DNA from 3 places in the Lysinibacillus sp. NPDC097195 genome. Region 1 is predicted to be linked to each of the others. Evidence: riboswitches for the same ligand, from Rfam matches in the RefSeq annotation. Region 1 holds a riboswitch; each other region holds the start of a gene.
What was found. Region 1 has a riboswitch for cobalamin ahead of cobT (nicotinate-nucleotide--dimethylbenzimidazole phosphoribosyltransferase). Riboswitches for the same ligand answer to the same signal wherever they lie in the genome.

Region 1 (7,105 bases):
TTACGATGCAGTATTTACACACCTATTGAAGATACAGATACAGAAGATAAGTTGAAACGATTAATGAGGAAAGTTAGCGCTGAAAAATAATACGAACATAAAAGCGTTGGAGCCCTAGAGCCCCAACGCTTTTGATTAATACATTTTTAAATATTGGTCGCGTTCCCATTGGTGTACTGTTGTACGATACATGTCGAACTCGATTTCTTTTGCTTCTTTGAAGTTTGCATAAATGTGCTCACCTAAAGCAGCTTGAGCTACTTTATCTTGCGCAAGTAATGTTAACGCATCGTCAAGCGCTGGAGGTAAATTTGCGATACCGTTTGCTTTACGCTCTTCTTCAGTCATTACGTAGATATTACGGTTAATTGCCGCTGGTGGTGTTAATTGTTTGCGAATACCTTCTAGACCCGCTTCTAAAATAACAGCCATCGCTAAATATGGGTTTGCTGATGGATCCACTGAACGTACTTCTACACGAGTTGATAGACCACGCGCAGATGGGATACGGATAAGTGGTGAACGGTTTTGTGCAGACCATGCTACGTAACATGGTGCTTCATAACCAGGAACTAATCGTTTATAAGAGTTTACTGTTGGGTTTGTTACAGCTGTGAATCCTTGTACGTGTTCAAGGACACCTGCCATAAATTGCATTGCAGTTTCAGAAAGACCTAGTTCAGTCGATTCATCGTAGAATGCATTTTCTTTACCTTTAAATAAAGATACGTTGAAGTGCATACCAGATCCTGCTTCACCGAATAATGGTTTTGGCATAAATGTCGCATGTAAACCGTGTTTACGGGCAATTGTTTTAACAACTAATTTGAATGTTTGGATGTTGTCACATGCTGTAATAGCATCTGCATATTTAAAGTCGATTTCATGTTGACCTGGTGCTACTTCATGGTGAGAAGCTTCAATTTCAAAGCCCATTTCTTCAAGCTCTAAAACGATATCACGACGACAGTTTTCACCTAAGTCAGTAGGTGCTAAGTCGAAATAACCACCGTGGTCGTTTACTTCTAAAGTAGGTTCACCTTTTGCATCTAATTTAAATAAGAAAAATTCTGGCTCAGGCCCTAAGTTGAAGCTTGTGAAGCCCATATCTTCCATTTTTTTAAGGATACGTTTTAAGTTATTACGTGGGTCACCAGCGAATGGTTCACCTTTCGCAGTGTATACGTCACAGATGAAACGTGCTACTTTCCCTTTTTCTGAAGTCCAAGGGAACACTACGAAAGAATCTAAATCAGGATATAAATACATATCTGATTCTTCGATACGCACGAAGCCTTCAATTGATGAGCCATCGAACATCATTTTGTTTTCTAGTGCTTTATCTAGTTGACTAACAGGAATTTCAACGTTTTTAATTGTACCTAGAATATCCGTAAATTGTAAACGTATGAAACTTACATTTTTTTCCTCTATTAAACGCTTGATGTCCTCTTTTGTGTATTTACCCACAGTTTTCCACACTCCTATAAATTGTCTAACATATATCATTACCCTATTCTATTAACAAAAAAACCTTTAATAGAATCGAGATAAATCACCACGTCGAATGGATGATTTTTGCATGCGCTGAGCTTGACGCATTTCTTCGCGCATAATACGACGTAATTCTGTGTCGCTTAAATCAGGTTCTTCGGTTGCAACAGGATCTAATTTTTTAGCAAATAACTTTTTAATTTTCGCCATATTCATGCCCTGCTCTAAATAATCTTTTATTTCAAGAAGTGTATCAACATCATTTAATGAAAACATACGTCGATTACCTTCTGTTCGGTGTGGCTCTATTAAATGGTGTTCTTCATAATAACGAATTTGGCGTGCCGAAAGCTCGGTTAATTGCATCACGATACTCATAGATAATAACGGCATCGTTCGTCTAATTTCACGACTCATTTAATTCCCCCCTAATACCCGCTTATCATATAACGAAAAATTTTCACTGTCAATAAAGATGTAAGGTTTCCTAACATGGATTTTTAATTTTTTTTTGAATTGATGAAAAATTGTTAAAAACTATACTTTTTACGGCTTTTTTCTTAATAATAAATTGTATGAAGTTCAGGAACAGCTCCCTACATTGACAACCTGCTAATACTGACATTACGAGCAAAGCCCCATCACAAAACTGTGATAGGGCTTTGCAATAACTATTTTCGGATGCTTTGTACCGCGCTACATATAGCGAATTTCACGTGCTCATATGTTAGACCACCTTGAATAAATGCGGTGAACGGTGGTCGAATTGGGCCATCAGCTGTCAGTTCGATACTTGAGCCTTGAATAAATGTACCTGCCGCCATAATAACATCATCTTCATAGCCAGGCATATAAGCAGGCTCTGGCGCATAATGCGCATTAATCGGAGAGTTTGCCTGAATTTCACGACAGAAAGCAATCATTTGCTCAGCAGTATTAAACGATACCGATTGAATTAGGTCTGTACGCTCTGCGTGATAACTTGGGAATGTCGTCATGCCTACTTCCTCCAACATAGCCGCAGTGAAAATCGCACCTTTTAATGCTTGACTCACAACATGAGGTGCTAGGAAAAAGCCTTGATAGAAATCACCAAGCGTATTTAATGTAGCACCTGCTTCTGCACCAATTCCTGGTGATGTCATACGATACGCACATTTTTCTACTAGATCCGCTCGTCCTGCAATATAGCCTCCTATTTTTGCTAAGCCTCCGCCAGGATTTTTAATCAATGAACCCGCTATTAAATCTGCGCCTACTTCTGTAGGTTCCTGCGCCTCTACAAATTCACCATAGCAGTTATCTACAAAAATAACGGCATTCGGTGCCAGTTCTCGTACCTTTGCACACATTGCTGCAATTTGCGCAATCGTAAAGGATGGACGAGTGGCATAGCCTTTAGAGCGTTGAATGGCTATCATCTTCGTGTTTGGCGTAATGGCCGCAGTAACTGCATCCCAATCAATTTCTTTGTTATCCAGTAAATCTACATGGCGATAGCCAATTTTATAATCTTTGAGAGAGCCTGTATCTTTGTCTCCACCATCGACAATCGACTGTAACGTATCATATGGTTGACCTGAAATATAGAGCAATTCATCACCTGGTCGTAACACACCGAATAAACTAAGCGTAATCGCGTGAGTGCCGGAAATAATTTGCGGTCGCACAATTGCTGCCTCTGCTCCAAAAACTTGTGCATATACCCGCTCAAGATTGTCCCGCCCTTCATCATCATAGCCATAACCATTGGATGGATGTAAGTGATAATCGCTTACTTGATGTGTTCGGAATGCAGCAAGTACCTTTTGCTGATTGATGAACGCCATATTTTCCACCTTTGTGTGATAAGGGCGCACCTTTTCTTCTATTTTTTCCGCTAATGTTAGCGTTTCTGCTGTTAAATGGGTTGTAAAAGTCATTATTTTCGTCTCCGTTTCAAATTGTTCTTTCCTATCTTATCAATTTGTTTGCAAGCCTGCAAAAATTGCTATTGTGTCTAACTGTTAAATGCGCTAAGCTAAGGGGCGGACTTACTACAATATATTCTCGTTTAAGGAGGGAAAGTGATGGCTTGGGAAGTTTTTAGCATTATCGGGACAATTGCCTTCGCTATTTCCGGAGCAATAATAGCAATGGAAGAAGAATACGATTTATTCGGTGTATATATACTTGGCATTGTAACGGCATTCGGTGGCGGTGCCATTCGTAATTTACTAATCGGGCTACCCGTTACAACATTGTGGGGGCAAGATATGATGTTTCAAATCGCGATTGCGGCCATTACGATATTTTTTATCTTTCCGCATCATTTGATACAGCATTGGCATCGTTGGGGCAATTTAACTGATGCCATCGGTTTATCGGCTTTTGCGATTCAAGGTGCATTGTATGCTGTCAAACTCAACATGCCGATTAGTGCGGTGATTGTTGCGGCAGTTTTAACTGGATCAGGCGGGGGGATTGTGCGAGATTTACTAGCCGGACGTAAGCCACTCGTGCTACGCGATGAAATCTACGGTGTCTGGGCAGCACTTGCTGGTCTTCTAATCGGATTAGAATTATTACAGGGAGATATTTTCTTATATGTATTATTCGGTGTCATTACGATACTACGCGTACTATCTTATATGAAGAAATGGCGCTTGCCATTGCGTAAGTTGCATCGAGCTTAATAGAGGGGGCTACTTCATTAAAGAAGCGAAGGAGGTCCCCTGACATAAAAAAAGTGTTAAATTGAATTCAATTCAATCTAACACTTTTTGCTTTTTCTAAATCAATTATTCCTTAGCTATTAGCGCCATCGTCTCTGCTAATGTTGCCATCTTGCTTACCATCGAACAAGCTGCATCTAAAATTGGAAAGGCTAAAGCTGCACCAGAGCCTTCTCCCAATCGCATATTCATATGTAGCATCGGCTCGACGCCTAACAGTTTGGCAGCAATTTTTGCACCTGGTTCTTCAGAGGCATGAGAAGGAATTATATAGTCTTGCACTTTCGGTTCCAATTCATGGGCAATAAGCGCTGCTACCGTAGAAATAAAACCATCAATCACAACTGGTTTACGATTGGCAGCAGCAGCAAGTATAACGCCAGCCATTGCACCGATTTCTAACCCACCTACTTTGGCAAGAATATCAATTGCATCATGACGATTCGGTTTGTTTAATTCAATAGACTTTTGAATAACAGCTACTTTATGTTCGATTCCTCCTGACCCTAGCCCAGCACCGAACCCAGTTACTTCATGCGGATGACAGCCATGAAGCACAGATAATATCGCGGCACTCGGTGTTGTATTACCAATCCCCATTTCACCAGTAGCAAGTACATTTGCCCCTTGTGCAATTTCCGCTGTCGCAACTTCAATGCCTACTTCAAGCGATTGAATGGCTTCTGCTCTAGTCATCGCTGGACCTAATGCCATATTATCTGTACCGTATTTAATTTTCTTAATGAGCACACCCGCATCAAGCGGAACATCTTCTTTGACGCCAACGTCTACCGTTACTACTTTTGCATTTGTTATGTTAGCAATCGCACAAACGCCTGTCACCCCTTTAGGAAAATTCAACGTTTGGAGCAACGTTACATCTTGCGGGTTTGACGTGACGCCTTCAGCACAAACACCGTGATCTGCCGCACAGACGATAATTGTTTTATGATCTAGTTTAGGATTTAGTTGTCCGGTGATTCCAGCTAGTTGTATGGCAAGTGACTCCAGTTTCCCCAAGCTATTTGGTGGCTTGCTAAGGGAATCAATATAGTTTTTAGATTTTTCCATCATTTGTTTGTCAGCGTATTGAATACTTTGCAACGTTTGCTGTAGTAGTTCCATCGTTATCTCTCCTTTTAATATCTTTTACATACAGAATGAAAAAAAAGAAAAGCCTGTAGTTTATTTCATCACAAATAAACTACAGACTTTTCCATCGTCTATATCATCCGAAGCAATTAGGCAGGTCTCCTGGCTCAATCTCAACATTTTATAGAACCTTCCCAGACAATGCTAGTGGTATTTTTCTATAAAACTCCATTTTACAGTGGCGGGACCGCTAAAGATTTTCACTTTATTCCCTATTCTCCCAAAGCGGGCACCTAATGCTTGTATGTAATTACTTTCAATTTACGACAAAGTATTTTTAGTGTCAATAAAAAAGAGGTAGTAAACGACTGACTCGTTCAATACCTCTGTAACGCTATATTATTTAAATTCTAATTCCCCATCGTAGGCTAACATGCCACCTTCAAGGTTTGTTACATCATAGCCTTGTGCTTCTAAATAGGCACAAGCATTTGCTGAACGTGCACCAGCTTTACATACAATAATGTATGGTTTTGCACTATCTAATTCGTTTAAACGTTCAGGTATTGTACCAAGTGCAATATGTTGGGCACCCGGGATTACGCCTTGTGCTACTTCATCATCTTCGCGTACATCAATAATGTATAGGTCTTCGTTAGCATCTAAGCGTTCTAATAATTGTGTTGTATCCATCGATTTCATTTGTGTAATCCTCCAATATATCAATTTCCTATTACATTATAGCGTGTACGAAAAAAAACAGCTAGTGATGTAACACCGCTATGACTTAGGAAGGGCTGCTAGCAGCTTTGCGATGCGCCACGAAGTCCTTTTCACTCGCCACAAAAACTTTGCGATATACTAAAAAAGAATAAAAAAATACAAAAGGCATGAGATTGAACTTCTTTCTGCCTTTTGTCAATATGTCGCACTTATTGCTAAGTATATTTTCTATACTTCTGTCTCTAAAAATTCAACTTGCTTAGCTGGAACGAATGTAGAAATTGCGTGTTTGTAAATGAGATGCTGTTTACTTTCAGCATCTACTAATAATACTGTAAAGTTGTCATAAGATTTCACAGTTCCTTTTAACTGGAACCCGTTTAACAGAAACACAGTTACAAAAACACTGTTTTTACGTAGATGGTTCAAAAACGTATCTTGCAAATTAATTGATTTCATAGAATGCGCCTCCTCTACTCTCTTTCTACCTCTTCATTCCTATAGTAGCATGATATCCCAATTTATCAATTAGTAATTTTTAGAAAATATTAAAGTTTTTAGTCTTTTCTAATAAAATGTATATCCATTTTGTTGCGGAAATAAGTAAGCTGTCTTTTTGCGTAGCGACGAGAATTTTGTTTTAAATTTTCAATTGCCTCTTCCAATGAGCAACGACCATCTAAATAATCATATAATTCTTTATAGCCAATCGCTTGTATCGACTGCACACCTCGAATATTTTGTTGCCACAATCCTTTTACTTCTTCTAACAGCCCATTGTCCATCATCAAGTCCACACGTCGATTAATACGGTCATATAGCTCTTGTCGAGTCATATTTTCACCTAGCCCTATAATCAAGTGGCGATATAATGGAATTTCTCCACGATTGTGCGCCTCTGAAGCCTTAGAAACACCACTTAATTCAATCATTTCTAACGCTCGAATCACACGTCTCGTATTGTTAGGGTGAATCGTTTGGGCCGTTTGCGGGTCAAGCGCAGTAAGCTTTGCATGCATCGCTTCTGGACCTAGCTTTTCTAGTTCCTCATAATAAGCCTTACGTGCTACCTCATCTACTTG
Region 2 (7,105 bases), 1.4 Mb from region 1:
TTGCATGGCATTGTTTAACTCGCGGCTCCGTTGAAACATTTCTGCAAATAATGCTGCAATAAGCATGGAAATCGACCGTAGCCATTGCATCGGTGATTGATAGCCGAGTCGAGCCTGTTGGGCAAGATGAATTTTTTGCATACTATTTAAAAAGATAAAGATAAATCGATAGGTGAGCTCTGCTAGTTCAACAAATAAAGCAGGCAGATGCCATTGTCGCAAGACGAAACAAATAGATTGCACTGACGTCGTTAAAATTAAAAAATATAAACAGCCGATACTGCCTAGCACAGTGAATAATAATTGCTGAGCTGTAAGTATGCTCTCATTACCGATAAAAATAGTCCACTGACTGACCGTTAATGCCCAAAAATAGGGAGGGAGAGCACTTGTATTTGGGGCTATGGAAATGACAATCGAGAGTAAACTTGATAGCAGAAAAAATGCAGGCAACAACAGTAGTTTTACATAATATTGCCAAGGGATTTTAGCGCCTAAAATGATAAAAGCACTCATTACAATAAATGCAATGAGTGAAATAAGTTCATCTCTTATGATTAAAGACAACAGCAGTAACCCTAAGGAAAATGTCATTTTTTCTAATGGATGTACAGACGCTAGTTTATTAATATAAGCATACTTATCAATAAGTAACATACTTTAACCCTCTTTATGCTTGCCGCGCATATAGCCTACGAAATAGCCAATAAAGCCAGCGCCAATCGCAGCTTGTAAGACGAATAATAAACTTTCAATCTCACCACTAGGTGGTTCCCACAAACTTTCAAACCATGGTTCATAGTCTGCATTTATTTCACCGATAGCTGCTTCAGCTTCTCCGTCTGCTCCACCAAATTCAGCACCTTTTTGAATAAAAAGAGGGATGATTGCTAACAGTACAACAATCCCAAGGAGCAATAAATTTTTTTTCATATTAATGTGCCTCCTTTGCTGACAATACACGTAAAGCTTTTAATTCGCTGACATTGTATTTTTTTAAGAAATTCATGACAATGACGGTTAAAATACCTTCACTAATGGCTAATGGAATTTGTGTTAGCGCGAAAATCCCTGCGAATTTAGTGAATGAAGCCATAAAGCCTCCTACTTCAGAAGGGAATGCTAGTGCTAATTGAACTGAAGTGACAACGTATGTACCTAAGTCCCCGAGCATCGCAGCAAAAAAGACAGCAAGTGAGAACGATAGGCCAATTTTTTGCGAACCTTTAAAGACGTAATAAGCGATAATCGGTCCTACAATCGCCATGGAGAAAGCATTTGCCCCTAAAGTTGTAATACCTCCATGCGCTAAAAGTAATGATTGGAACAATAAGACGATCGTACCGATGACACTCATCGCTAATGGTCCGAAAAGCACTGTCCCAAGTCCAACCCCGGTTGGATGTGAACAACTTCCGGTAACAGAAGGTATTTTTAAGGCAGATAAGACAAATGCAAATGCGCCTGATAATCCTAGGATCATTTTCGTTTCGGGATTTTCATCAATTGTTTTACGAATCGAACGCAATCCTAAAATGATGAATGGGATGGAAATGATCCACCAAAAAATCGCCCATTCTATCGGTAAAAATCCTTCCATAATATGCATAGCAAATGCGCGCTTTGGTACTAGTAAACATGCTAGTAAGAAATAACTAAGTTTCCAAAAAGATAATTTCACAATCTCTCCTCCTTAACAATTCCCATTGATTGTAGCGTGCGCAATAAAAAAAGCACTTCTCCAGTGTGGAAAAAGTGCATAGCTGAAAAAGCAAATCGATTTGTCATTTGCCAAGCCGCACACCTATCCTCGTAGGTTGAAACGATCACGTTTTTTTCGGCAGGTCTCCTGGCTTTAGTTCATCATTTTATAGGGTCTTCCCATCCTTTGGACAGTGACATTTTCTATAAAACTCCCTAGTACAGTGGCGGGACCGCGCCGGACTTGAACCGGCTTCCCTTTTAAGCGAAATGGCTACACTTCGCACCGAAAAAAGATGAAGTTGTGAGTTTTCACGACAAAGTGTAACATGTTTTTCCAGTCATTCGCTATCCTTTTTTTGTGAAAAATATTTTTACTTATAGAAAATTAAGATAAATGTAAGAGAATAGCGAGCAATTTCAACGGAATATTTGTTGAAATTTTATTAAAAATCTAATAAATGAAAAAGAACTGTTGAAAAGTATAAAAATAATAGGCTATGATAGAAATAGTTTTCCAATCATTTTATAAACTTTTATGTAAAAATTTCATATAGAAACATCATTAAGTGCTCGAAATAGTTCGAGATAATAGGGAAATCGGTGCAAATCCGGTACAGCCCCCGCTACTGTAATAGCTGATGAAATCGCAATGCCACTAAGAAACTGGGAAGGCGCGAAAGTAAAAGGAAGCTTAAGTCAGGAAACCTGCTTAGTTGATGGCATGCAAACTTTTCGGAGGGAGAAGTGGAGCGAGAACGGATATATGTTTATTCGTTTTATTTGGCTTCTACAAAACCTTTACTCTTCGACATTGAGTAAAGGTTTTTTCTTTTTCCAGTAAGTCAATAAGGGGAGAAAAACAATGACAACTTGGAATTTAGAGGGAATGAAAACCCATCTTTTTATTTGTAATGGTAGTAGTTGTATGAAAAAAGAGGCGGAGGAAATTACGTTAGCCATACGTGATGAAATCGAGAAATTATCACTCGATAAAGAAATACATACGACGAGAACACGTTGTAATGGCAGATGTAAAGATGCTTGTGTCGTTATAGCCTATCCACAAGGCAATTGGTATCGTGTGCCAACAGTAGAACACGGTAGGACACTCGTGCAAGATTTAAATCATGATTCTTTACATAGTGAGCATGTTTTTACATTGACGGAAGGTACGCTGAAACGAACACCACAAACAACAGCGATTAAAGGCATCGATAAGGTGAAAGAGGGGTAACAAATGGCGCAAAAAGGAAAGATTTTTGTTGTAGGTTTTGGACCTGGAGATTTTAAACACATTACGACACGAGCTGTAGAGGCATTGCAACAAAGTGAATTTATTATCGGCTATAAAACGTATGTTGAGCTTATTCAAGATTTAGTCAGTGCAAAGTCTATTGTAAGTACCGGTATGACCGAAGAAGTATCACGCGCTCAGGAAGCGGTTCGTCAAGCCGAGGCTGGCAATATCGTTGCGGTTATTTCAAGTGGAGACTCGGGCGTATATGGTATGGCTGGACTGGTCTATGAAGTACTCATTGAGCTTGGTTGGACGGAGGCCTCTGGGGTTGAAGTCGAAATCGTACCTGGTATTTCAGCTATTAATTCATGTGCAAGTTTACTAGGTGCCCCGATTATGCATGATTCGTGCACCATTAGTTTAAGTGACCATTTAACACCTTGGAATTTAATTGCTAAGCGTGTGGAAGCGGCGGCGATGGCCGATTTTGTTATTGCCTTATACAATCCGAAAAGCGGTCGCCGGACACGTCAAATTGTTGAAGCGCAACGAATTTTGCTTGAATATCGTTCGCCGGATACACCTGTAGGACTTGTGAAAAGTGCCTATCGAGATCGTCAGGAAATTACGATGACGACATTAGCAGAAATGCTCGACCACGATATCGGCATGTTAACGACGGTTATTATTGGTAATTCATCGACATTTTTCTATGACAATAAGATGATTACCCCGCGAGGCTATCAGCGTAAATATACGCTTGGAGAGGAAAAACAGCCTTTACGTCCACATCAGCGTTTAAAAGAAGAAAATGAACCGTGGGCGATGAATCAAGAAACAGGTACAGCACGCCATGACTTCGCTGCAGATCCAAATGCAGGACGCATTAAGAGCAGTATCGCGATTAACCCTGTAGCAGAAGCGAAAAAAACATCGTTAGAAATGGCAGCAACGGCACTTGCGATGGTAAAAGGGACAACTGATACAAAACCAACACCCAAATTGGTTCAACAAAAGATAGAGTCTATTTTTGAACTAGCTGTTAGTCCTGGGGTGGCAAATAAATTTTTCACGCCACAACAAATGATGACATTAGCTGAAGTTGTAGGGGAAGAAGGGACGATGGAATATACACCAGACCATCAAATTCATTTGAAAATTCCAACGACAGACCCTGAGACTATTACAGAAAAATTAACTGCAGTCGGTTTTTTACTCGCACCGATTGGCGATGTACTGTCATTAAAAGCTTGTGATTTCTGTTACGGGGAGAAGGCTGATTCTATTCCATATGCTGAGGAAATTCAAGAAAAGCTTGGTGGCTTGTCGTTGCCGAAAACTTTAAATATTGGCTTTAATGGCTGCGGCATGGCTTGTTATCGTGCAGTATTTGACGATATCGGTATAGTCTATCGAAAAAGTAAATTTGATGTTTTTATCGGTGCAAAACCAGTAGGACGCACAGCTCATGCCGCACAGCCTGTTGTTGAGGGGCTAGAGCCTGAGCTATTAATTCCGCTTCTTACAGACATTATTGAGGAATATAAGGCTAATGCTCACCCAAATGAGCGCTTGTTTAAATATTTCAAACGGGTGAAAAAAATATTGCATTTTACGTATCAAGATATGTCATCAAAAATAAAAGTAGAGCCAGCTCCGTGCGGCGACTAGTGAGGAGAAAAGTAATGAAAGCAATTTTATTTATTGGCCATGGTAGCCGTTTAGCAGCAGGAAATGATGAGGTACGCACGTTTATACAACAATTGACGCCTTCAATTGATGACAACTTTATTGTAGAAACATGTTTTTTAGAGTTTGAGGCACCAAACATTCCTTCTGGAATTGATGCATGTATCCAGCGTGGGGCTACAGAGGTGTATGCTGTGCCGATTATTTTATTGCAGGCAGGCCATTCAAAAATTCATATTCCTGCAGCAATTGATGCCGCTCGCCTCAAATATCCAAACGTATCGTTTACTTACGGTCGACCTTTGGGTGTACATGAAGAAGTGTTAAATATTTTAACAGAGCGTTTATCTGGAACTGGCTTGAATATTAAAGAAAAACATGAAGATACAGCGATTTTATTTATTGGACGTGGCGGCAGTGATGCGGATGCGAATAGTGACTTTTATAAAATCGGACGTTTATTATGGGAGCAATTAGATGTCCTGTCAGTTGAGTGTGCATTTATGGGTGTAACGAATCCTACAGTAGATGAAGGAATCGAACGCTGTTATCGTCTTGGTGCGAAAAAAATCATTATGTTGCCGTATTTCTTATTTACAGGCATTTTAATGGAGCGGATGGAAGGTATGCAAAAGCACTTTGCCGCGACATATGCTGATTTAGACATCCAATTGGCAGATTACTTTGGCTACCACCCAAAATTAAAAACGGTGTTACTAGATCGTATGGAAGAAGCTATTGCAGGAGATGTGAAAATGAATTGTGATACATGCCAATATCGTATTAACGCATCAGCATTTGTGGAGCACCACCATGACCACGACCACGACCATGGTCACCACCACCATGATCACGATCATCACCACCATGATCACGATCATCATCACCATCATCACCATCATCACCACGACCATGCACATGACCACCATCATGACGAGGAGTTAGTAAAATGATTTTTATGTTAGCGGGTACGAGTGATGCAAGGAATCTTGCGCTAGAATTGCAGTCAGCAGGCTATGCTATTACGGCAACCGTTGTAACAGAATCTGCCGCTTCAAGCCTTGCAGAGGTAGGGCTGCCACATTTAGTTGGCCGACTTACTGCTGAGGAAATGGCAGCAATACTTACGGAACGTGGTTACCGCTTAGTTGTCGATGCCTCCCATCCATTCGCGGAGGAAGCATCTAAAAATGCCATGGCAGCAGCCGAAAGTGCAGGTGTGCCATATATTCGCTATGAACGCGCAAATGAGCATTACGAACATCCTCTTATTACGGTGGTCAAAGACTATGAGGAAGCAGCTCAGTTAGCCGCGGAAAAACGAGGCGTCATTATGCTGACAACTGGCAGTAAAACGCTCGCAACGTTTACGAACGTATTACAAGGCTTAGAAAATACACGTGTGATTGCCCGTATGCTTCCGCGCCTCGATAATATGGAAAAATGTCAAGCACTTGGTGTGGCGCAAAAAGATATTGTCGCCATCCAAGGTCCTTTTTCACAAGAATTAAACGAAGCATTATTCCGACAATACAATGTCACATTGATGATTACGAAAGAAAGTGGCAAGGTAGGCTCAGTCGATGAGAAGCTAGACGCAGCACTTGCCTGTGGCATTGAAACGATATTAATTGCACGACCAAATATTCAATACGGCCAGCAATATTCCACATTTGAGGAAGTACTACAGGCTGTACAACATTTATTTTAGGAGGCATTCCACATGGATTTCAAAACAGATTTTAAACCATTAACAGTAGACCCGGACAAAATTTATGATTATAGTTTTTCCATTATTGCAGAGGAAATGGGCGACCATGATTTTTCAGAAGACGAGTGGAAAATTGTTCGTCGTATTATCCATGCATCAGCTGACTTTGAGTTAGGACGTAGCGTTATTATTACGCCAGGAGCGATTGAAGCGGGTATCAAGTCTATTCTTGCAGGTCGTCATGTCATTGCCGATGTGCAAATGATTGAAAGTGGCTCTGGGAAAAAACGTTTCCAAAAGCACGGTGGGGATTTACACTGCTATATCGCAGATGAAGATGTGTCGATTGAAGCGAAAAAACAAAATACAACGCGCGCCATTATTTCTATGCAAAAAGCATCGAAATTACACGAAGGTGGTATTTATGCAATCGGAAATGCCCCAACAGCATTACTTGAGTTAATTCGTTTAATTAAAGAAGGGTTAGCCAAACCAGATTTAATTATTGGTATGCCTGTTGGTTTCGTGTCAGCAGCAGAGTCGAAAGAAGAGCTGTTAAAGCTAGAAGGCATTCCGTATATTACAAATGTTGGGCGTAAAGGCGGAAGTACAGTGACGGTTGCTGCATTAAATGCCGTTTCATTATTAGCGGACGAACAGGCGAAAAAGTAATGGAGCGGAAGCCAAAAAAGGATCCGAAAGACATGCGTCACGGTTATACAACAGGAGCCTGTGCAACTGCTGTTACGAAAGCCGCCTTGCTA
Region 3 (7,105 bases), on a different contig from region 1:
TTATACAGATATACTTTATAAGCGAGATTTAACGGAGCAAGATCGCCAAAAATATTTAAGTATTATTATTGAAGAAACGAATCGGCTTTCAAGATTAATTCAAGATTTATTTGATTTAGCAAAAATGGATGAAAACGCATTTGTTATTAATAAGGAATGTCTGCAGTTAGATGAATTTGTGACAAGTATTGAGGCAAAGTTAAATCCTGCCTTTCAGGAAAAGGAGATTCACTTTTTTGTTCAATGTGAAAAGGGCTTAACATTAATGGCCGATTCCGCAAGACTGGAGCAAATTATTTTGAATCTGTTAAATAATGCTTTAACTTATTGTTCCTCAGGAGATGCTACTTACTTGATGGTGAAAAGACACCATCATTTAATAAAAATCATTGTCAAAGATACTGGAAAGGGAATTCCGAAAAAGGAGTTACCTTATATTTTTGAACGCTTCTATCGGGTTGAAAAATCTCGTACCCGTGCACATGGTGGTTCAGGACTTGGACTAGCCATTGTGAGGGAGCTTGTCCATGCACATGGAGGAGAAGTAACCGTTATGAGTGAGGAAAACAAAGGGACTACTTTTGAATTATTGTTTAAGGGGTAGGAACGGATGAAAACATTATTATTAATTGATGATGAACCAAGGATGTTAGAGTTACTAACTCTTTATCTAGAGCCATCTTTTCAGTGCATAGCCATGTCAGCGGTGAGTGATGCTTTAAACTACTTAGAAGAAGAACATGTAGATTTAGTGCTGTTAGATATTATGATGCCCAATATGGATGGTTGGCAGGTTTGTCAGGAAATAAGGAAGTTTTGGGATGTACCAGTGATTATGTTAACAGCAAAAGGAGAACAAGCTGATATTGTAAAAGGGTTAACTATCGGAGCAGACGACTATATTTTAAAGCCCTTTGATGAGGAAGAGTTATTAGCCCGTATACATGCTGTTTTAAGAAGAACGAAAACTGAAGAAACAATCATTTTTTTTGAAGGGCTACGATTAAATAAAGATTCCATTGAAGTGTCTTTTGAACAACAGACTATTGCTTTAACGCCGAAAGAGTTTGCCATGTTAGCGCTGTTGCTTGATTATCAAAATAAAGTTTTCTCAAGAGAACATTTAATGAATACGGTTTGGGGATATAACGTAACAATTGATGATCGTACGATTGATTCCCATGTCCGCAATTTAAGGGAAAAATTGCGGAAAAGTGGCTTTCAGGTAGATGATTACTTACAGACAGTATGGGGCATCGGTTATAAATGGCATAAAGCCACTTGCAATTAGTAGAGACAAATAAAAAGAACAACCTCTGATGGAGTAATCCCAGAGGTTGTTCTTTTTATTTTGAAGCTAGTTCGTCTTCAGTAACCCATTTATGATTTTTCATTTCTTCACCAGTCGTTGTTAATGGAAAATCTATCATATAAACAGTCGTCTGTACTGCTTCATCAATACGAACAGTAGCATTTTCCATACCCTCCATATGCGCAGCATCTGTCTTAACTTCTGTGCCCGGTGCTAAAGGTGCCTCACCTGGATTCACTAATTCCTCATGTATTACCCATTTGTGATTTTCTACTTTTTTTCCACCAGTCGTCGGTTCATAGGAAATAATATAGGCAGTTGTATCATATGCCCCCACAATCGTTGCTTGTGCGCCTGCCATCCCTGCCATATGTCCTTCCTTAATAATAGCGGTACTGCCAACTGGATATTTAGGGTTTTCTGCAGTTTTTAAAGTGGGCGGAACTTCACCTGAGCTTGAATGTTTCATCGTGGAGTGATCCATTTCGTCTCCTTTGTCTGTTTGTGCTTGAGAATCTGTTGTGTCATTATTAGCAGTTTCCGACTTCGATGCATCCTCAGTGCATGCTGATAATAGTAGTAAAGCAAATACAGCAACTAAACTTAACAACCAATTTCTTTTTAATATCATGTGAAACTCCTCCTTACTAGTTAATTGTCTTTAATGTAACAAGTAAATGTGCAGAAAATATGGATTTGATTTTGTGCGAAATATTATTTGTCTGAAGTTGAAAAGATGAAAGAATAATTCCTATAAGGAAGAAGCTATAGACTACGATAATTATGTATGATAGAATCGTCATAATTTTAAAATTTCAGATACTAATGGTGTGACGCTTATTTAATGAGCGCCACTTAAAAGGGAAGTCGGTGTAAGTCCGACGCTGTCCCGCAACTGTAACGAGGAGTTCTATAATGATTCACCACTGTTTTCGAATGGGAAGGTAATTATAGATACGATGAATCGAAGCCAGGAGACCTGCCATTTAGTTCATACCTGTAATGCCCACGAGGATGCAAGCAATTACGGACAATGATGGATTCTTTCTGACTTTGTTTAGCCGAGGGTATTTCTATGCATTCTTGCGTAGAATACCCTTTTTTATTGCTTGCTTCGTCATTATTTTGAGTGATTAGGAGCTAGTAAACAGATGAATAAAAAATTTATATTTTTTGCTATTACCCTTGTTCTAGTATTAATTGCTTCCATGACGCTGGCAATTATGATTGGGTCGGTATCGATAACACCATTACATGTATGGAAGGTTATTCTGTCGAAAATTTCGATTTTCCCAAATTCGATTGAGGCTGATTGGAGTCGGTCACAGGAGATTATTATATGGCAAATTCGTGTTCCACGCGTACTGCTTGCAGCGATTGTTGGAGCAGGCTTAGCTATTGCTGGTGCAGCTGTGCAAGCCCTTGTCCGTAATTCGATTGCAGACCCGTATGTTTTAGGTATTTCTTCTGGGGCAACAGTCGGTGCAACGGCAGTCATTATTTTAGGAGCATTTTCATTTTTAGGAATCTATGCACTTTCGGTAGCTGCATTTTTAGGTTCTTTTATTGCCATGGTCATGGTCTTTCTCTTATCACGGGTTGGTGGACGTATTTCTATCTTCCGCTTGTTGCTAGCAGGAATGGCAGTATCGTTTATATTGTCTGCGACTTCTAATTTTATGTTAATGATGTCTAAAGAAGAGGGCGGTATAAAAGCGGTTATGTATTGGATGCTAGGCAGTCTTGCAGGAGCAAAATGGAGTAATATACTCATTCCCGTCATAATTTTTCTAATCGTCTTTGTTTTGCTATGGCTACATTATCGTCATTTAAATCTATTGTTACTTGGGGAAGAGGCGGCAGTCACGTTAGGTGTTAATTTACAACAGTTCCGAATACAGCTAATCCTGCTCGTATCATTATTAACAGGTGTGCTTGTTGCAGTAAGTGGTGCAATTGGTTTCGTTGGTTTAATAATCCCTCATATCGTACGTTTATTAGTAGGATCTAATTATAAATATGTCATCCCAATCAGTGCATTGTTAGGGGCAGTTTTCTTAGTGTGGGCAGATGCGATTGCGCGTGTATTAATTGCTCCAGAAGAAATGCCAATCGGAATTATTACGGCTTTTTGCGGCGGGCCATTTTTTATTTGGCTATTACGCCGTAACAATTATTCTTTTGGTGAAGGAGATTAGGAGCGATGACATTAGAAGCGAAGCGTGTATCATACTCCATTCAAGATCAACGCATATTAGAAGATGTAAGTATTCAAATAAAAGCAAAGCAATTTGTCGGTTTAATCGGTCCTAACGGAAGTGGAAAGTCGACACTATTAAAAAATATGTATCGTTTATTGAGGCCAGAAAGTGGTACTGTATTTTTGCATGAGCAAGATATTTTAAAGCAATCAAGTAAAGTCATTGCCAAAAAGTTAGCCGTTGTTAGTCAAGAAACGCCCGTGTTATTTGATTTTACAGTGAGAGATTTGGTAAGCATGGGTAGAACACCACATAAAAAACTTTTTGAGATGGATGATAAGGAAGACTTCACTATTGTAAAAGAGGCATTAGTGCAAACGGGTATTGCTCATTTAGAAACACGTAGCTTTAGTTCTCTTTCGGGAGGCGAAAAAAAGCGCGTGATGGTAGCGCGTGCACTAGCACAACAGGCACAAGTGCTAATTTTAGATGAGCCTACGAATCATTTAGATATTCAGCATCAATTACAATTAATGGATTTAATTCAAACATTGCATTTAACTGTTGTTGCTGCTTTACATGATTTAAACATGGCAGCTATGTACTGTGACTACATTTACGTTTTACAACAAGGTCGTATTGTACAATATGGGACACCAGAAGAAGTATTAACGCCTAAACTGCTGCAAGATGTTTTTGGCGTTAATGCCGATATCCAAACACATCCACTAACAGGAAAACCTTATTTAATATATTTAAGTGCCAGTCACTCACACAATTCTGAAACAATTTGAGTAGTAGTACTGTCATTAGGGTACATAAATAACGAAGTAAAATCAGAGTGCCAGTCACTCAAACAATTCAGACTTTTTGTATAGTTGGGAGATGTTCGGGGAACGTTATTTTTGAAAGGATGCGTGATGAACATGGAAGAAATAAAGTTTGCACAATTAGATCACACACAACTTGAAAAAATTAATGAGCTCGAAAAGCAAATCGGTGTTACCTTAGTTGCTTATGATGCTGCAACAATGCCTAACCAAGGTTCAGGTACGTTTGAGACCGATAATAGCAACCATCAAAACCATCCATCCTAATGTCTGAAAATGCCTTGCAGCAATGTAAGGTTTTTTCATTTTACAATCAAGTAAAAGGAGCTGTTAGCATTGTTTCATGAATATTATAGCGATTTACATATTCATATTGGTCGAACAATGAATGGACGTGCTGTGAAGATTACAGGGAGCAAAACTTTAACGTTAGCACGAATTTTAGAGATGGCTAGTGCAAAAAAAGGGCTCGATATAATCGGCATTATTGATTGTCATTCACCAGAAGTAATAGCTGAAGTGAAGATGATGATAGCACAAGGGGAGCTCACGGAGTTAGAAGAAGGTGGGCTACGCTTTCAAGATACAACGCTAATTCTTGGCTCAGAAATCGAAATTTATGATAGCAACTGTCAAGGACCTATCCATGTACTTGCTTACTTTCCTACGATTGCCGTAATGGAGCATTTTTCGAATTGGATGCGAGGCTATATGAAAAATATTCATTTAAGTTCACAGCGGATTTATTGTGATGGCCGAGTGCTCCAACAAAAAGTTCATGACATGGGAGGGCTTTTTATCCCAGCACATGTTTTTACACCATTTAAAAGTCTATTTGGCAAAGGTGTTCATCACAGTTTAACAGAAGTATTTGATCCCCATCTTATTGATGCTATTGAGCTAGGATTAAGCTCTGACACGCAGATGGTAAAAAACATACGAGAACTTCAGGCGTATACTTTTGTGACGAATTCGGATGCCCACTCGTTAGGGAAAATCGCTCGTGAATATCAAAAGCTACGATTAAAAGCAGCAAATTTTAACGAGCTAAAAAAGGCGCTTCATGAACAAGAAGGACGAGCAGTAATAGCAAACTATGGCTTAAATCCATTGCTCGGCAAATATTATCAAACGGTATGTGCGAAATGTGGTGTGCAGGTAAACGATGAGGATGTACTTTGTAAATCATGTGGAAGTTCACACATTATAAAAGGTGTGGCAACACGAATTATGGAACTATCTGATACGGATTGTACAGAACGTGAAAGACCGCCGTATATTCATCAAGTACCACTTGATTTTATCCCCGGCTTAGGTCCAAAAATGTTGGAGAGATTAATCCATGCTTTTGGAACAGAAATGACAATTTTACATTGTATAACGACCGAGCAGCTTGCAGAAATTGTGCCGCTTAAAATAGCCCAGATGATTGATTTAGCTAGAACTGGGAAATTGAATATTGCAGTTGGTGGTGGAGGTGTCTACGGTAAAGTAATATTGGAATAAAATTGAAAATTAATTGAAGGTAATAAGTATTTACCCATTTTTATCCTTTATCTAGTAAACTAGTAATAACTAGGTCAGTAAAAGGAGTGGGTATATGCAATTGTCCAAGAAATTTCGTTTTTTAGCTGCAAGTGTACTAGCTTTACAGTTAACAGTAACTGGAGGGGCAAGTGCCGAGAGCAAAGAAGATAACATAGCGCCAAGCTGGGTAGTACAAGCTGATTATGTAGCGCTAGGTGATTCATTGGCACATGGCATGAATGAAATGGGCATTATTGGTCTTGGCTATACGGATTTCGTTGCACAGGCTTTGCAACAAGATGGTTTATTAACTTCATATAATAAGGGCTTCGCTTATTCAGGTTATACAACGAAAAATATTTTGGCAGATTTACAAGCAGACGTAGAGAAACCAGTGACAGGCTTTGGTTACACAAGTAATAGCACAAAACTTAGAGCGTCCATTAAGGAAGCGGAGCTAATAACGTTAACGGCTGGTGCGAATGACTTATTGCCAATTTTAAAAGATACAGCAACAACGGGCATAAATTCTGCGACTATTTTAAAGGCGTCGCAGGAAGCGATAAAAAATATTGCGGCTATATTAGCTGAAATTAAAAAGTTGAATCCACAAGTGCAAATTTACGTTATGGGATACTATAATTCATTCCCTTATTATAACGAAGATTTGCAGACGCAATTTAAAATGCTATTAGCTATTATGAATGCGTCGATAAAAACAACAGCAGAAAAAGCAGGGGCCGTATTTGTGCCAACTTTAGATGTCGTGGCGAAAGATGTGGCAAACTATTTACCAAATCCCGAAAATATACATTTAAGTGAAGCCGGCTACTTAGCGGTAGCGAATGAAGCATTTTTACCGATTATAAAAGTAAGCTCGTTATGGGATGTTTCCTCTGCAATCCGAGTTAGTGTGGAAAGTAGCACAACGGCAAAGGTAACTTGGCTGGCAGCGACAGATAATGAAGGTGTTACGAAGTATAATGTCTACGTGAATAATAAGCTTTATTCTACAGTAAAAGCTGATCAAATGGCGATTACACTAGATAATTTAACGGAAAATACTGCCTATACAGTTGCGATTAAAGCGCTAGATGCGGCTGGGAATGAAAGTGTTCAAAGTCCCGCAGCAACGTTTACAACAAGTAGTGCAGTACAGTTTACAGATATTCAAAATCATTGGGCAACAGCGTTCATCCATGAAGCGGCTGCAAAAGGCATAATGAAAGGCTATG

Region 2: another riboswitch for cobalamin. It lies ahead of ACIQXI_RS03705 ((2Fe-2S) ferredoxin domain-containing protein); the one in region 1 lies ahead of cobT (nicotinate-nucleotide--dimethylbenzimidazole phosphoribosyltransferase).
Region 3: another riboswitch for cobalamin. It lies ahead of ACIQXI_RS21090 (FecCD family ABC transporter permease); the one in region 1 lies ahead of cobT (nicotinate-nucleotide--dimethylbenzimidazole phosphoribosyltransferase).

What each region holds. Positions count from the first base shown of each region.
Region 1 is NZ_JBIWDP010000001.1:2,143,148-2,150,252, forward strand. Features, by position in the region: gene ACIQXI_RS11185 (helix-turn-helix transcriptional regulator) at 1-90, shown strand, start outside; gene glnA (type I glutamate--ammonia ligase) at 136-1,470, opposite strand; gene ACIQXI_RS11195 (MerR family transcriptional regulator) at 1,537-1,911, opposite strand; gene ACIQXI_RS11200 (methionine gamma-lyase family protein) at 2,166-3,416, opposite strand; gene ACIQXI_RS11205 (trimeric intracellular cation channel family protein) at 3,564-4,169, shown strand; gene cobT (nicotinate-nucleotide--dimethylbenzimidazole phosphoribosyltransferase) at 4,275-5,333, opposite strand; cobalamin riboswitch at 5,436-5,612, opposite strand; gene ACIQXI_RS11215 (rhodanese-like domain-containing protein) at 5,700-6,002, opposite strand; gene hfq (RNA chaperone Hfq) at 6,252-6,482, opposite strand; gene miaA (tRNA (adenosine(37)-N6)-dimethylallyltransferase MiaA) at 6,581-7,105, opposite strand, start outside.
Region 2 is NZ_JBIWDP010000001.1:732,206-739,310, forward strand. Features, by position in the region: gene cbiQ (cobalt ECF transporter T component CbiQ) at 1-657, opposite strand, end outside; gene ACIQXI_RS03695 (energy-coupling factor ABC transporter substrate-binding protein) at 661-933, opposite strand; gene ACIQXI_RS03700 (energy-coupling factor ABC transporter permease) at 935-1,681, opposite strand; cobalamin riboswitch at 1,823-2,007, opposite strand; cobalamin riboswitch at 2,253-2,431, shown strand; gene ACIQXI_RS03705 ((2Fe-2S) ferredoxin domain-containing protein) at 2,567-2,938, shown strand; gene cobJ (precorrin-3B C(17)-methyltransferase) at 2,942-4,612, shown strand; gene ACIQXI_RS03715 (sirohydrochlorin chelatase) at 4,627-5,583, shown strand; gene cobK (precorrin-6A reductase) at 5,580-6,341, shown strand; gene ACIQXI_RS03725 (precorrin-8X methylmutase) at 6,354-7,013, shown strand; gene ACIQXI_RS03730 (cobalt-precorrin-5B (C(1))-methyltransferase) at 7,013-7,105, shown strand, end outside.
Region 3 is NZ_JBIWDP010000009.1:30,847-37,951, forward strand. Features, by position in the region: gene ACIQXI_RS21075 (ATP-binding protein) at 1-604, shown strand, start outside; gene ACIQXI_RS21080 (response regulator transcription factor) at 611-1,291, shown strand; gene ACIQXI_RS21085 (YdhK family protein) at 1,347-1,943, opposite strand; cobalamin riboswitch at 2,122-2,313, shown strand; gene ACIQXI_RS21090 (FecCD family ABC transporter permease) at 2,464-3,510, shown strand; gene ACIQXI_RS21095 (heme ABC transporter ATP-binding protein) at 3,516-4,307, shown strand; gene ACIQXI_RS21100 (hypothetical protein) at 4,440-4,610, shown strand; gene ACIQXI_RS21105 (endonuclease Q family protein) at 4,728-5,849, shown strand; gene ACIQXI_RS21110 (S-layer homology domain-containing protein) at 5,944-7,105, shown strand, end outside.